Regions from separate parts of the Pantoea sp. Ep11b genome, predicted to be linked through region 2. Evidence: predicted binding sites of a transcription regulator. Region 2 holds the regulator's gene; the other holds the start of a gene.
What was found. The regulator CRP, encoded in region 2, controls carbon source genes, mostly activating them, when cyclic AMP is high. The targets are predictions, from matches to a motif close to ATGTGANNNNNNTCACAT.
Positions count from the first base shown of each region.

Region 1: AB1748_RS02415 (PTS mannitol transporter subunit IICBA) is a predicted target of CRP. The motif match lies at 4,523-4,540, and genes of this name have one in related genera.

Region 1 covers NZ_CP160631.1:503,859-511,930, reverse strand. Annotated here, with positions in the region: gene AB1748_RS02440 (MarR family winged helix-turn-helix transcriptional regulator) at 1-112, opposite strand, end outside; gene AB1748_RS02435 (HD domain-containing protein) at 175-762, shown strand; gene AB1748_RS02430 (HTH-type transcriptional regulator) at 810-1,106, opposite strand; gene AB1748_RS02425 (gamma-glutamyltransferase family protein) at 1,837-3,435, shown strand; gene AB1748_RS02420 (DUF3053 domain-containing protein) at 3,649-4,368, shown strand; gene AB1748_RS02415 (PTS mannitol transporter subunit IICBA) at 4,799-6,733, shown strand; gene mtlD (mannitol-1-phosphate 5-dehydrogenase) at 6,827-7,975, shown strand; gene mtlR (mannitol operon repressor MtlR) at 8,040-8,072, shown strand, end outside.
Region 2 covers NZ_CP160631.1:49,402-57,473, reverse strand. Annotated here, with positions in the region: gene AB1748_RS00385 (aspartate aminotransferase family protein) at 1-800, shown strand, start outside; gene AB1748_RS00380 (YccS/YhfK family putative transporter) at 802-2,877, opposite strand; gene crp (cAMP-activated global transcriptional regulator CRP) at 2,935-3,567, opposite strand; gene AB1748_RS00370 (OsmC family protein) at 3,872-4,276, shown strand; gene AB1748_RS00365 (phosphoribulokinase) at 4,520-5,389, opposite strand; gene AB1748_RS00360 (YheU family protein) at 5,451-5,669, opposite strand; gene AB1748_RS00355 (hydrolase) at 5,674-6,690, opposite strand; gene AB1748_RS00350 (LysE family translocator) at 6,749-7,351, shown strand; gene AB1748_RS00345 (LacI family DNA-binding transcriptional regulator) at 7,353-8,072, opposite strand, start outside.

The DNA of each region.
Region 1 (8,072 bases), 450 kb from region 2:
GGCGATAGACTTTGCTCATCGCCAGGTTGGCAGAATAAAGCGCAAAGCAGAGCTGCTGATCGACCAACAGTGGCATCGGTTTCACTTTTTTGTCATCTTGATCACTGTTCATACTGATGAATATAGATAGTGCGCTAGATAATTGCAAGCAAACTTTTGGCCAGGGGGAAAAGCATGCAGGATTCACTGGAAGAACAGGCTCGTCGCTTTGCCACCGAGGCACATGCCGGGGCCGGTCAGCGCCGCAAATATACCGATGAGCCATACATCGTTCATCCGGCTGCGGTCGCAGAGCTGGTGCGCAGCGTCAGTCACGACGAGGCGCTCTTAGCGGCGGCCTGGCTGCACGACACGGTGGAAGATACCGCCACGACGCAACAGGATATCGAAGCGCATTTTGGTCAGCGTGTGGCCAGCCTGGTGGAGATGCTGACCGACAGCGCCCCCGCCACGGCAAAGAATCGCGCCGCCCGCAAAGTAGCGCACTTCCGCCACACGGCCAGTGCCAGTCCTGAAGCGCAGACCATCAAACTGGCAGACATCATCGACAATACCCGCGCGATCGTCCGATTTGATCCCGATTTTGCACGGATTTACCTGGTAGAAAAACAGATCCAGATCGCCTTGCTGAAACAGGGCGATGCGCAGCTATGGCAGCAGGCTTCGACGATCATCGAAAGCGGACTGGCTCAGCTGCGGGAGCCGCCCTATAGCGTGCCGGAGAGCTGGTTTGCAAAGCAGGCGGCGAAATACAGCCTCTGACATCCATAAAAAAACCCGCCAGCGGCGGGTTCCTTCGTGCTGCCTGATCACTCAAGCAACTGCCGCCCCAGATAGGGGTTGGCATGTAATAACTTCATCAGTTTCTGCGCCGTCGCAGATGGACGGGTACGGCGGGCTTCCCAGCTTTTCACGGAAGAAACGCTCACGCCCATTACTTTCGCAAACTCATCAACCTGCATGCCGGTCATTTCACGCAGACGCTGCGGCTCTGGCTGGGCGGGTTGCTGACGCTGAATAAGTAACTCGGCGGCGCGATCATCACGTGTCAAAACAATCTGCTCAAGGCTGCTGAGCAATTCAAACATCGGGTCTTTTAATTCCATAGAGAACTCCTTAAAACTCACTATGAAGCACGTGAAAGTAGAGAGGTACGAGCCTGAAGTCAGGACTCTGAAACCGGGCCTGTTCCAGGCTGGATCCCGCAAGGGTTTGTTTTTGTTATGAGAGAAACCATTACGGGACACAGCCTGCGGTGCACTGCTTTAAAAGTTGTCAGGTCAATGCAACAAATGCCGGGAGACTAAGTATGGATAGAGACCTGACGATTTGCCGCGCAATTTGTAATTATTTTTTTAACTATGGTTTGCCGGAAAAATTCCAGCGCCTCTAACGTGCTGAGGCAGTTGATTTTTGCGCCTCCATAGCGGGCAAAAAAATCAATCGGTGTTTGCGATTTATGTGGAAGCCATCATGCTTTTTACTGGCATCTTCTCACTTCTGTGAGGCGCTGCACCTCTGCAGTGATGAGTGCAAAATATACGCCAATGGTTTACTTCCTGAACACATATATTCATCACTCTAATGAAAATAAGAATAATCCTGGCATACCCTTCAGCGTTGCCGCGCGTCGGCTCACGGTGCCGGACAGGAAAATCCGCTAATCTGAACGCTGTTTTTTTAGCAGATTAATCAACAGTGGACCTGAAGAAACGGCGGACGCCCCATTCCGGTGCGTTTATGCCGTCTGCGCCTGGCGTTATGCGCGACAAAAGTGCGCTCCCTGACTGTTGCGCAGACGGCGGCCCACACTCCCGATCCCGGCAAGGAAGAGCGATGCGTGAAACAGATTTTAATGTCGCTTACCCCTCTCATCGCGTCCCGATGATGGGGCGTAATGCGGTGGCGACATCACAACCGCTGGCGGCGCAGGCAGGCTTGCGTATGCTGCAGCAGGGGGGCAACGCGGTGGATGCGGCGATCGCCACGGCTATCGCCTTAACCGTACTGGAGCCGACCGGAAACGGCATTGGCAGCGATGCATTTGCGATCGTCTGGGATGGCAGTGAGCTGCATGGGCTCAACGCGTCAGGCCGTGCTCCGGCCGCCTGGCACCCCGGACGTTTTGCCGCCTTTGACGCCATGCCGGAAACCGGCTGGGAGTCAGTCACCATTCCTGGCGCGGTGTCGGCATGGGTCTCACTGGCGCAGCGCTTCGGCACCCTGCCGCTGACCACCCTGGCGCAACCGGCGATCGATTATGCGCGCGATGGTTTTCCGGTCTCACCGCTGATTAGCCAGCTGTGGCAGCGCGGCTACGACAAACTACGGGATCAGCCGGGCTTCAGCGACTGCTTTGCGCCCCAGGGCCGCCCGCCGCAGGCTGGGGAACTGTTCCGCAATCCGGCGCAGGCCGCCACCCTGCAGGAGATCGCCGAAACCCAGGGCGAGAGCTTCTATCGTGGCGCGCTGGCGCAGAAGATAGCGGCCTTCGCCCGTGAGCATGGCGCCGCCCTGACGCTGGAGGATCTGAAAAACCATCGGGCTGACTGGGTTACGCTGCTGTCGCATCCGTTTGCCGGTGGATCGGTCCAGGAGCTGCCGCCTAACGGTCAGGGCATCGCGACGCTGATCGCGCTGGGGATTCTGGAAGAGTGGGAGATCAACCGTCACGCACCCGATTCGCCGCAGTGGCTTCACCTCTCGATTGAGGCGATGAAACTGGCACTGGTCGATCTCGAACGCTATGTCACCGATGAAGATCACCTGGAATTTCCGGCGGCGCTGCTGCTGAGCCGGGACTATCTTCGCCAGCGGGCCGCACTAATCGATCCTGACAGAGCAGGCGATTTCCGCTTCGGCTCGCCGCAGCAAAGCGGCACTGTCTATGTGGCCGCCGGTGACAGCCAGGGCATGATGGTTTCGTTCATTCAGTCCAACTATATGGGTTTTGGCTCCGGCGTGGTCGTCCCCGGCACCGGCATCAGCCTGCAGAATCGCGGCGCGGGCTTCTCATGCGACCCGGCCCATCCCAACGTCGTGGCGGGCGGTAAGCGCCCTTTCCACACCATCATCCCCGCCTTTGCGCGGGATCAGCAGGGCCAGCCGCTGATGGCGTTTGGCGTGATGGGTGGCCCGATGCAGGCCCAGGGGCACGTTCAGCTGGCGCTGCGCATCATGCTGCACCGGCAGAATCCCCAGGCCGCGATTGATGCGCCGCGCTGGCGGGTGGTTCAGGGGCGCGAGGTGGTCTTCGAATCCACCCTCGATCGCAATACTCTGAGTACCCTGCGCCGCATGGGCCACAACGTGCTGCTGGAAGATCCGCTGAGCAACTACAACTTCGGCGGCGCACAGGCGATAGTGCGCGATCCTCAGGGGTTCTATATTGCAGCCAGTGAAAGCCGGAAAGATGGTCAGGCCGTGGTCTTTTAGGGCCGCCGCCAGAAAAACGCCGCCCGGAGAGCGGGACGCCTGCAAGCCGCGCAGGGCGCGCAGGGCGCGCCGCAGATCCTGCTCTGTTACCGCCATTTCAGAAAGCACCTGTTTTAGCGGCGGTTTCACATTGTGCCGTGGCGCGGGTTTGTTCTATTCTTTAGGCCATTCCTACCTGGACATCAGACAGTATCACCGACAGGAGTTGACCCTATGGCTTCAGGATTTACACGCCTCATGGCACGCGGCGGCATTATGCTCGCTGGCGCGCTGATCGTGCTGCAGCTCACCGCATGTGGTGACAAAGAGGGCGAGCAGCGTAAAGCATTTATCGACTTTCTCCAGAATACCGTGATGCGCAGCGGCGAGCATCTTCCCAGCCTCAGCGAAAACCAGAAGCAGAGCTTTGGCAACTTCGCCAGCGATTACGCCATTCTGTATGGCTTCTCGCAGCAGGCGAACAAAGCGGTCGAACAGGGAATGCGTCCGGTGGTGGATGAGCTTTCCGCGATTCGCGTTCCGCAGGATTATCTCAGCCGTCGCGACTCACTGCGTCAGGCCAACAGCGCCCTTGTGATTGTCACCCAGCAGATTGAAAGCGCCAAAATGCAGGCGGACAGCAGCAAAGCGGCCCTGAAGCAGTCGGATGATCTGAAAAAGGTCTACGACACCGCCTACAACAAAGTGGTAACGGTGCCCGCCAATCAGCTGATCCCGCTGCTGCCTAAACTGCAGGCGCTGAGCCAGGGTGCGGTACAGACCGGCGACTTCCTGCAACTGCAGGGCTCCCGGGTCAGCTTCAATGATGGCGGCGTACAGTTCCCGACCCAGGATCAGGCTACGCAATATAATGCGCTGATGAGCACGCTCTCTGCCAACGCTCAGGCCCTGCCTCAGGCCCAGGCGGCCGTTCAGGGTGGCATTCAGCAGTAAACCGCTTTCCGGGCAGAGGTGATCTCTCTGCCCCTCTCCCCACTCTTTCTCTTTGCCGCCAGGACCCGCAAAATGAAGTGTGATCTGGCGCATTTTCGACCAAAAATATTTTGTGACTTTCATCACATATTTATAACAAAGCGCCTTTCTCAGGATGTGATACAGCTCACAGATAACCGGCAAATCTGACTAAAAATCGCCCAATACAGAGGCATTCACGCCACTAATTGTGATCAGAGTCACGCTAATGACCCCTGCAGCCCCCCTTAATCAGTGACACAGATCACACTAATGTCATGCCCTACGCAGTGCCAGATTCGCGTGATAGAGTCCGCGTGCATACAGTAATACCACCGGCTTCAGGTCGGGGTGGCTAAACAAAAACAAACGCGCTCTCCTATTGCAGCGCGTCTCAATAAGGGGTGGGTTTATGTCCTCATCAGTGAAGGTCAAAGTACAGAGCTTTGGTCGCTTTCTGAGTAATATGGTGATGCCAAACATCGGGGCGTTTATCGCCTGGGGTATCATCACCGCGCTGTTTATTCCAACTGGCTGGATCCCTAACGAAACGCTGGCCAAACTGGTCGGCCCGATGATTACTTACCTGCTGCCGCTGCTGATCGGTTTCACCGGCGGACGTCTGGTGGGCGGAGATCGCGGCGGCGTAGTCGGTGCCATCACCACCATGGGTGTGATTGTCGGTGCAGATATGCCGATGTTCCTGGGGGCGATGATTGCCGGTCCGCTGGGTGGCTGGGCCATTAAGTCGTTTGACCGGGCCATTGACGGCAAAATCAAAAGCGGCTTCGAGATGCTGGTCAACAACTTCTCGGCCGGTATTATCGGGATGGTGCTGGCCCTGCTGGCATTCCTGGCCATTGGCCCGCTGGTAGAAGGTCTGTCGCATATTCTCGCGGCGGGCGTGAACCTGATGGTGCAGAACAACCTGCTGCCGCTGACCTCCATCTTCGTAGAACCGGCGAAAATCCTGTTCCTGAACAACGCCATCAACCACGGTATCTTCTCACCGCTCGGCATCCAGCAGGCGAGTGAAGCGGGTAAATCGATCTTCTTCCTGATCGAAGCGAACCCGGGTCCGGGGATGGGCGTGCTGATGGCCTACATGTTCTTTGGTCGTGGCAGTGCAAAACAGTCTGCGGGCGGTGCCGCCATTATCCACTTCCTGGGCGGCATCCATGAGATCTACTTCCCTTACGTGCTGATGGCGCCTCGTCTGCTGCTGGCCGTGATCCTGGGCGGGATGACCGGCGTCTTCACGCTGACCGTCCTGAATGGCGGCCTGGTCTCTCCTGCTTCACCGGGTTCTATCCTGGCGGTGCTGGCGATGACGCCAAAAGGCGCCTACTTCGCTAACGTCGCTGCTATCGCGGCCGCCTTTGCTGTCTCCTTTGTGGTTTCCGCTATCCTGCTGAAAACCAGCAAAGTGAAAGAAGATGACGACATCGAAGCCGCGACCCAGCGCATGCATGAGATGAAAGCGCAGTCCAAAGGCCAGAGCGCACCCGGTGCCGCCATTGCCAGCGACGCCATGAGCGTGGACCTGCATCATGTGCGTAAAATCATCGTTGCCTGTGATGCCGGTATGGGCTCCAGCGCCATGGGCGCAGGCGTGCTGCGTAAGAAAGTGCAGGATGCCGGTCTGCGCAATGTCTCGGTGACCAATACCGCGATTAACGCCCTGCCGGGTGATGTCGATCTGGTGATTACGCATCGTGACCTGACCGAACGCGCAATCCGTCAGGCGCCGCACGCGCAGCATATCTCGCTGAATAACTTCCTCGACAGCGCGCTCTACAGCACTCTGACCGAACGTCTGGTGGCGGCTAACCGCAGTGACGCGCATCGCGAAACCGTGAAGACGACGCTGGCCGATAGCTACGATGAAGGTAACGCGCATCTGTTTAAGCTGGGCGCGGATAACGTCTTCCTTGGCCTGACCGCCAGCAACAAAGAGCAGGCGATTCGCTTTGCCGGTGAACAGCTGGTGAAAGGCGGCTACGTCGAGCCGGAGTATGTGGAAGCGATGCTGGCGCGTGAAAAACTGACCCCGACCTATCTCGGTGAGTCAATCGCGGTGCCGCACGGCACGGTGGAAGCCAAAGATCGCGTGCTGAAAACCGGCGTGGTGTTCTGCCAGTATCCGGCAGGCGTCCTGTTCGGCGAAGAGCCGGAGGATGTGGCGCGTCTGGTGATCGGGATTGCGGCCCGCAATAACGAGCACATCCAGGTGATCACCAGCCTGACCAATGCGCTGGATGATGACAGCGTGATCGAGAAGCTGGCCAACACCAGCAGCGTGCAGGAAGTGCTGGATCTGCTGTCAGGCAAGCCTGCCATCGCATAATGTGGTGATATTTTCCCTGGGGCGGTCATGCCCGTCCCGATTTTCCGGGGCGGGTTTGCCCGCCCCATCGTCATTTAATATGGGTCAAAAATTATGAAAGCGTTACATTTCGGAGCAGGAAACATCGGTCGCGGCTTTATCGGCAAATTACTGGCTGATGCCGGTATCGAACTGGTTTTTGCTGATGTGAATCAGACGGTGCTGGATGCACTGAACGCGCGTCATGAGTACCCCGTTCATGTGGTTGGCGAACAGGCCAGAACAGAAATCGTGACCGGCGTCAGCGCCGTTAACAGCACCAGCGAGGCGATCGTCACCCTGGTGTCTGAGGTCGACCTGGTGACCACCGCCGTAGGTCCGCAGATCCTGGAGCGCATTGCCGGCAGCGTGGCGAAAGGGCTGGCTAAACGCAGCGATGACGGCACGACCCGTCCGCTGAATATCATCGCCTGTGAGAATATGGTGCGCGGCACCAGTCAGCTGAAACAGCATGTTCTGAAGGCGCTGCCTGAGCAGTATCACGCCTGGCTGGAGCAGCATGTCGGCTTTGTTGATTCCGCCGTCGACCGCATCGTGCCGCCCACGGAAGCGGGCAGCAGCGATCCGCTGGAAGTGACCGTTGAAACCTTCAGCGAGTGGATCGTCGACAAAACCCAGTTTAAAGGCGACCTGCCCACCATTCCGGGCATGGAGCTGACCGACAACCTGATGGCCTTTGTTGAGCGCAAACTCTTCACCCTGAACACCGGCCACGCGATTACCGCCTATCTTGGCCAGCTGGCCGGTCACCAGACCATTCGTGACGCCATTCTGGACGAAAAAATCCGGGCCGTGGTGAAAGGTGCGATGGAGGAGAGCGGCGCGGTGCTGATCCAGCGTTACGGTTTCGACGCGGAGAAACATGCGGCCTACATCCGCAAAATCCTGGGCCGTTTTGAAAACCCTTATCTGAAAGATGATGTTGAGCGCGTAGGCCGTCAGCCGCTGCGTAAACTGAGTGCGGGCGATCGCCTGATTAAGCCAACTCTGGGGACGCTGGAGTATGGTCTGCCACACGCCAGCCTGGTGCAGGGTATTGCTGCTGCAATGCACTATCACAGCGATCAGGACCCGCAGGCGCAGGAGCTGGCCGCGCTGCTGGCAGAAAAAGGTCCACAGGCGACCCTGGCTGAGATTTCCGGCCTGGATGCCGACAGCGAAGTGGTGGCTGCTGTGGTGAGCGCCTGGCACGCTATGGCATAATGCGCGCGTGTTAGTGACGCAAGCCGGGCGCAGTTCGCCTGCGCCCAACGGCGGTATTGAACCCATGCAGGCAATAATGGAAGAGAAGCAAGCTTTT
Region 2 (8,072 bases):
TTCATGGCCGGACGCTCTTTACCGTCACGGTCGGCGGGCAGCCAAAATATTCAGACGGATTCGGGCCTAAACCGGCGGATATCGTTCATGTGCCGTTCAACGATCTGGATGCGGTAAAAGCGGTGATCGACGACCATACCTGCGCCATCGTGGTTGAGCCTGTTCAGGGCGAAGGCGGCGTGATGCCGGCCACTCCGGCCTTTATGCAGGGATTGCGTGAGCTTTGCGATCAGCATCAGGCGCTGCTGGTGCTGGATGAGGTGCAGAGCGGCATGGGGCGCAGCGGCAAGCTGTTTGCCTATGAGCACTATGGCATTCAGCCCGATATCCTGACCTCTGCCAAAGCGCTGGGCGGCGGCTTCCCGGTCAGCGCCATGCTGACCACCAATGAGATCGCCTCGACGATGGCACCGGGCGTGCATGGTACCACCTATGGCGGGAATCCCCTGGCCTGCGCCATCGCCGAAACCGCGCTGGATATCATCAACACCCCGGCGGTGCTGGCGGGCGTGGAAGCGCGTCGTCAGCACTTTGTGACGGCGCTGCAGGCGATTGACGCGAAGTATGATCTGTTCAGCGATATCCGCGGCAAAGGCCTGCTGATTGGTGCGGCGCTGAAGCCTCAGCATGCCGGTAAATCGCGCGACATCCTGAATGCCGCTGCGGCAGAAGGGGTGATGGTGCTGGTCGCCGGGACTGACGTAATGCGTTTCGCGCCGTCGCTGATCATTGAACCGGCTGACATCGAAGAGGGCATGCATCGCTTCGCCACGGCGGTCGGCAGGGTGCTCAACGGCTGAATCAGCTTTTCCGTAAATGACGGATCAGCCAGCGGCCATGTTGCGGTCGCTGGCTCCACGCCAGTGAAGAGATAGTGTGCATTACGCTCAGATGATCGAGAATGCGCCGCACATGCTGCTCCACGACCGTCACCGGCCCCTCACTGATATTCTCCAGCTCATCCAGCAGATTAACCTGTGAGCTTGCCCCATCATATTCCAGCCGCTGCTGACACCGCTGCAGCGCGATTTCACAGGATTGCAGATAGCGCTGGGCCAGCGAGGCCGTGAGCATGGTGTGTTCGCGCGCCAGAATCGTCATCGCATTAATGTGCTCGACGATAAACTGGCTGTGCGTTACCCAGAGCCGCATATCTTTCAGATACTGGGCGTTGAATGCCGGCTCCTGCATCGCCTGATTCAGGGAGTTGAACAGTGCATTGTGCGCCTGATTCACCTGCACGCGCTGGTAGGCGAGTTTGTCGGGTGATTGCTCATCGCCCAGCAGCAGACGCAGCGCATCCTGATAGGTTTCCAGCGCATCATGCGCGTTCTGCCGCAGTAAGCCGCTCTGCCACTGCGGCCAGAGCCAGAGCATTCCGCCAAAAGCGATCAGACAGCCCATCAGCGTATCCATCAGGCGCGGCAGCAGAAACTGTGCGCCGTTCAGCGACAGCAGCTGCAGCGAATAAACGGCAGTCACCGTGAAGCCAATCATCGACCAGCCATAAAACTGACGGGTAAAGCGATAGCTGATAAAGGTAATCGCCAGCATGATCAGCAGCACCAGTGACTCCGGCACCGCCAGGCGCAGCGTAGCGGCCGCGATCACCAGCCCGGCAAACGTGCCCAGCGCCCGGTGCTGGATGCGGACACGGGTGGCGCTGTAGCCGTTCTGGCTGACGAACATGATGGTCATCAGGATCCAGTAGGGCTTGGGAATGTTGAAGAACAGCGCCAGTGCGCTGCCCAGCATCAGCATGACCGCAAAACGACCGGCGGTGCGCAGCGCCGAGGAGCGCAGGGAGAGATAGTTGCGCAGGGCAGGCAGCAGCGGCAGGCGGCGCTGGCGGTCGGCCATCAGGTCGCGCTGATAGAGCGGTTTCTGCGTGCGCAGGACCCGGGCAATCCGGTTGAAGTGATAGAGGCAGAAGTGCCCGACCGGGTTGTCGGGATGCTGCCAGGTGATTTTCTCCAGCGCGCCGAGCTGCTTGTCCATCGCAAAGCGTTCGGGTAACTGGTGATAAAGAATATTATCCGCCAGCACCCGCAGCCGGGCCGAGATAGTTTTGGCATTCCAGCGGATCACCGCTTCGGCGTGGCTCTGCTCCACCAGCTTCTGCACCTCTTCCGGCCGATGCAGGCTGACTGAGATATGCTCCTGCAGATCCAGCGCCACCTGAAAGGCGCGCGTCAGCCGCTTATGACTGTGGTCGCGGCTGGCCGACAGCATATGCATCTGCTGATAACAGGTGTTGATCAGGTCGACCACTTTCTGCTGGCGAGCCAGCAGCGGCGGCAGGGCCTTCTCCGGATCGGTCAGCTGTGTCAGCAGGGTATATTTGGCGTCGCAGTAGTTAGCCAGTTCGCGGTAGATCAGACTCAGGCTCTCGCGCATCGGCTGCTCTTTCCACAGCCAGAACCAGAACCAGTTAAACAGCCCATACCAGAGCGTGCCGCCGATATAGAGCAGGGGCGGAACATAGATCGGCATGCGACCCACCAGGCTCAGGGTAAAGATGGCGGCGATAAGGGTGCCGGGCAGCAGACGGCCATGCAGTGGACTGATCTCTCCGGTTACTCCGAGCAACAGCGACATGGCGAACAGGATCAGCGGCAGCGGCACCGCCTGCAGGGTGAGCCACTGGATCAGGAAGCTGCCGAGGGCAAACAGGCTGCCGCCCACGATCAGGCGTTTGAAGAAGCGTTTATGCGGGGTATCCAGACCAGCGATATTGCAGCAGGCGGGCACCAGCGAGAAGAGCAGGCCTTTTTGCAGGTCGCCCGCCAGCCAGCCCAGCGCCACCGGCAGGCAGAGCACCAGCGTTTGCCGCAGGGCGTAGTTCACTTCAGGGTGGTAGATTATTCGACGCCACATCGGCTCAGCACAAACAATAACGGCGTGATGTTGCCATCACGCCGTGGGTGACAGGAATCAGCGGGTGCCGTAAACGACGATGGTTTTGCCGTGTGCGGAGATCAGGTTCTGATCTTCCAGCATCTTCAGAATACGGCCCACGGTTTCGCGTGAACAACCAACAATCTGGCCAATTTCCTGACGAGTGATTTTAATTTGCATGCCGTCGGGATGCGTCATGGCATCTGGCTGTTTCGCCAGGTTAAGCAGGGTCTGTGCAATGCGCCCGGTCACGTCAAGGAAAGCGAGATTACCCACTTTTTCAGACGTGACCTGCAGGCGACGCGCCATCTGCGACGAGAGTCGCATCAGGATATCAGGGTTAACCTGGATCAGCTGACGGAACTTCTTATAAGAAATCTCTGCCACTTCACATGCGCTTTTCGCACGTACCCAGGCGCTGCGCTCCTGGCCTTCTTCAAACAGGCCAAGCTCACCAATAAAATCACCCTGATTCAGGTAGGAAAGAATCATCTCCTTGCCTTCTTCATCTTTAATCAGAACCGCAACGGAACCTTTCACGATGTAGTAAAGCGTTTCGGCTTTTTCACCTTGATGAATCAGCGTACTTTTGGATGGATACTTGTGAATATGGCAATGGGACAGGAACCATTCGAGTGTAGGGTCTGTTTGCGGTTTGCCGAGAACCATTCGCTATTATCCTCTGTTGTAATCGTGCCCAAAACACAGGGGGCAGTTTTCCCTGTCAGGCGGTGAAAGCTTCAAGCGTTTTCCATTTCAGGAAATTATTCGGGCCGCATCAGGCGCAGTGCGCATCATTCTTCCCGGCTTCGTCATCGGGTGACGAAAAATATTTTCAGCACTGTTTGTAGCACAGCTTAAGCCGACTGTCTTCTGTTGTCTCGCTTCAGCTACGGGCGGATTTCTCCGGATTGCTGTTTACCAGGGGAAAGCGTACTCTGACGACAAAACAGCATATTCCGGAGCAAAAATCATGCAGGCAAGAGTGAAATGGGTAGAAGGGCTGACATTCCTCGGAGAATCCTCATCGGGCCATCAGATCCTGATGGATGGCAATTCAGGGGATAAAGCGCCCAGCCCAATGGAGATGGTGCTGATGGCGGCGGGCGGATGCAGCGCAATCGACGTGGTATCAATTCTGCAAAAAGGCCGCAACGATGTGGCTGATTGTGAAGTAAAACTGACCTCAGAACGTCGTGAAGAGGCGCCGCGAATCTTTACGCACATCAACCTGCATTTTATCGTCAGTGGCAAAGCACTCCAGGATAAAGCGGTCTCACGCGCCGTCGATCTTTCGGCGGAAAAATATTGCTCGGTCGCCATCATGCTGGGTAAAGGCGTAACGATTACCCACAGCTACGAAGTGATTGAACTGTAATAGCCGCAGGATTTTTAACGTTGCCGGCACGCTGTTGTAAGACCGTGCCTGCACAGAGAACCGGGTCAGATCAGAAGGTCGCCTGAGCCAGTCCCTGACCGCTCGTCCCGCGCTGTCCCTGGCGGGGGACGCTTTCCTCTTCTGATCCGGTTCCCTGCGTGTTGAGCTTATGGGCTGCTGTCAGATCCTTTGTGTCCGGGTTTTGCCTGTAGCGACCTTCCTGAAGCCTGCGCATGCCGTCCCTTACTCTATCCGTTTGCCTTGCATCAGCCGCTTCACCAGCGGGCCCATAATTAACTCCATCGCCAGACCCATTTTGCCGCCCGGCACCACCAGGGTATTGATGTGCGAGATAAAGGAGCCCTGCAGCATCGCCAGCAGATAGGGGAAGTCGATATCCTCCAGCGCCTGGAAATGAATCACCACAAAACTCTCATCCAGCGATGGGATGGCACGGGCAGCGAACGGGTTGGAGGTATCTACGGTCGGGACACGCTGAAAGTTGATATGGGTGCGGGAGAACTGGGGCGTGATGAAGTTGATGTAATCCTCCATCGACCGGACCACCGAGTCCATCACCGCTTCACGGGAGTGGCCGCGCTCGCCGGTGTCGCGCACCAGCTTCTGGATCCACTCCAGGTTTACAATCGGGACCACGCCAACCAGCAGATCAACCTGCTCCGCCACATTGTGCTGCGCCGTTACCACACCGCCATGCAGCCCTTCATAGAAGAGAATATCGGTGTTCTGCGGCAGCGGCTGCCACGGCGTAAAGGTGCCTGGCACCTGATTCCACGGCACCGCCTCATCGTAAGTGTGCAGATATTTGCGCGACTGCCCCTGTCCGCTATAGCCATACTCTTTAAAGCTCTGCTCCAGCAGGCCAAAGTCATTGGCTTCGGGGCCGAAGTAGCTGACGTGGCGTCCTAAATCGCGCGCTTTACGAATCGCCATATCCATCTCAGGACGGGTAAAGCGGTGAAAGCTGTCGCCCTCCAGCTCCGCCGCATGAAGATCAAGCTGCTGAAAGATTTTGCGAAACGCCAGGCTGGTGGTGGTGGTTCCTGCACCACTGGAACCGGTCACCGCGATAATAGGATGACGTGCAGACATAGAGAAGCTCCCTGTGAGATCGGGTAACAGGCATTGTTAGCATGAAATGGCGGCGGGTGCATCAGCCACGAAAGGCGTTGCGCGGCATAATATTGACCGACTCATGCAGTTCTGACCATACCAGCACCACTTCACCGCTTTCCAGCTGACGTCGCACGTCCGCCACTTTGTCCAGCAGGCTGCGCTCCTGCTCGCCGTAGTCTGTGCCTTCGCGCAGCACAAAGGTTTCAATCAGGTTTTCAAGGGTCTCAGGCGAGACCTGTTGCCAGGGAATAATCACGAGATCAGTTATCCAGAAAAGGGGCGATCCACTGAGGGATGCGCTGTTCCAGCCACATTTCAGGCTGGCGTAATGTGCCGCCGACAAACCCTACGTGGCCGCCGTGTGATGTCAGTTGATACGTAATAGTGGCAGATAATTGACTGCTCTGCGGGATCACCTCATCACTCATAAAGGGATCGTCCCGGGCGTGCAGGATCAGCAGCGGTTTTTCTATCTGCTTCAGCCAGGGCATGGCGCTGGCCCGATGATAGTAATCTGCCGCATCCATAAAACCGTGGGCGCGCGCCGTAATCGCATCATCGAAGTCGCGCAGTCGCCGCAGCCCCTTGAGCTCTGCCAGATTCACCGGCAGCGTATCCGGCCAGGCGTGCAGCTTACGGCGGGCATTCTTCTTGAGCTGTGCCAGCAGATAGTATTGATAGAAGCGCGAAAAACCGCGTTCCAGTTTTACGCTGCAGGGCTCCAGCAGCAGCGGCGCTGAAACAATCACGCCAGCGTCGACCTCTGCGGCGGCGCCCTCCTGACCCAGCAGACAGCCCAGCATGTTGCCGCCCAGCGAAAACCCCACGGCGGCGGTAGGCACGCGGCCCCAGCGGGTGTGCAGCCAGCGCAGGAAAAAGCGGGCGTCGTCGGTTTCACCAGAGTGATAGATGCGGTTCAGCCGGTTAGGTTCGCCGCTGCAGCCGCGAAAATGCATCACCACCGCCAGCCAGCCGCGCGCGCGGCAGATCGTCATCAGGCCGTGAATATAGGGGCTGTGAAAACTTCCCTCCAGCCCGTGAAACAGCACCACGCGTGGCTTATGCTGCGCAGAGTGCGGATCTTCACTCCAGGCGAGATCGACAAAATCGCCATCCGGCAGATCGAGACGCTGCCAGTGGGGAACCAGCGTGCTGCGCCGGCGTAACAGACGCGGCAGCATCGTCTGCAGATGCGCGTTACGCAGCCCGGCAGGCGGCGTGAACTGCTCGTTTTCCGGTCCGGTAAATTTCATGTGGTAAAAGCTTGTCTGTTCCATATCACACTGTTAGCTTCGAGAGGTTTTTTCTTACCGGGGCAGGGAGTACCCGATTGTCATGGAACTGAGTCTTTTCTTCTCAATGTTGGGCTTTCTCTGGGTCGCGGCGATTACGCCCGGCCCCAATAATATGTTACTCACCGCCTCGGGTGCTAATTTTGGCTTCGTGCGCACCTTTCCATTGATGATTGGCATCATGATCGGGATGCAGGTGATGCTGCTGATGGTGGCCTTTGGCGTGGGGGGGCTGATCCTGCTCTATCCTTCGCTGCATCTGGTGCTGAAAATTGCCGGCAGCCTCTATCTGCTCTGGCTGGCGTGGAAAATCGCCACCGCCAGCTACGAGAAGCTGGAGACTGACCAGGCACCGGATGCGCCTATGCCGTTCTGGCAGGGCGGGCTGCTGCAGCTGATCAATCCCAAGGCCTGGCTGATGGCGCTGGGCGCGGTCGCCAGCTTCAGCCTGGCTGGTGACGCCTATCGTCACTCTGTAATGGCGATTAGCGTCGGCATGTTTCTGGTTAACCTGGTCTCGGGCGTCATCTGGATGGGATTTGGCGCGATGATTGGCCGCATCCTGCGCAGCCGTCGCGCCTGGAAAATCTTTAATCTGGCGATGGGGCTGCTGACTGCCGCCTGCGTCCTGTTAATCTGGCACTGAGTCAGCTGGATGCGCGTTCAACGCGCGTCCAGGGCAATACCTCATGGATCACTGGCGCGTTAGGCTGACGGATCTTCTGCAGCAGCAACTGCACGCTGCGTGCGCCCAGTTCGTTCATCGGCTGCTCGATGGTGGTCAGCGGCGGGTTAAGGCTGCGGGTAAAGGGCACGCCATCGAATCCGACGACCGCCAGATCCTCCGGCACGCGCAGGCCCGCCTCCAGCGCCGCGTGAACCACGCCTACTGCCAGCACATCGGACACGGCAAACACCGCATCGGGCGGCTGCGGCAGCGCCATCAGTTCGCGCAGCGCCTGACTCCCCGCTTCGGGCGTAATTTCATAGGTATAGGCGACGGCAGACCACGCATGGCCCAGCTCCTCTATCGCCTGCCGGTAACCCTTTTCCCGATGATGCGAATAGAGGTAGCGCATGTCGCCATTCACCAGCCCGATGCGCTGTCGCCCTTTGCCCGCGAGGTAGTGGACGGTGTCACGCGCCGCCTCAAGGTGGTCGATACTGACGGAAGAGGCGGGGATGGCAGGATCGAATTCACAGCACTGCACCCAGGGCGCACCCGCAATCAGCGCCTGCAGATCCTGTAAGCCGGACGCCGCATCCATCGTGATCACGCCATCCACCACTTTGCCGGTCAGCAGACTCAGATAGGCGGCTTCGCGCTGAAGCTGCGAGGCGGAGTTGCAGAGCAGGATATGGTAGCC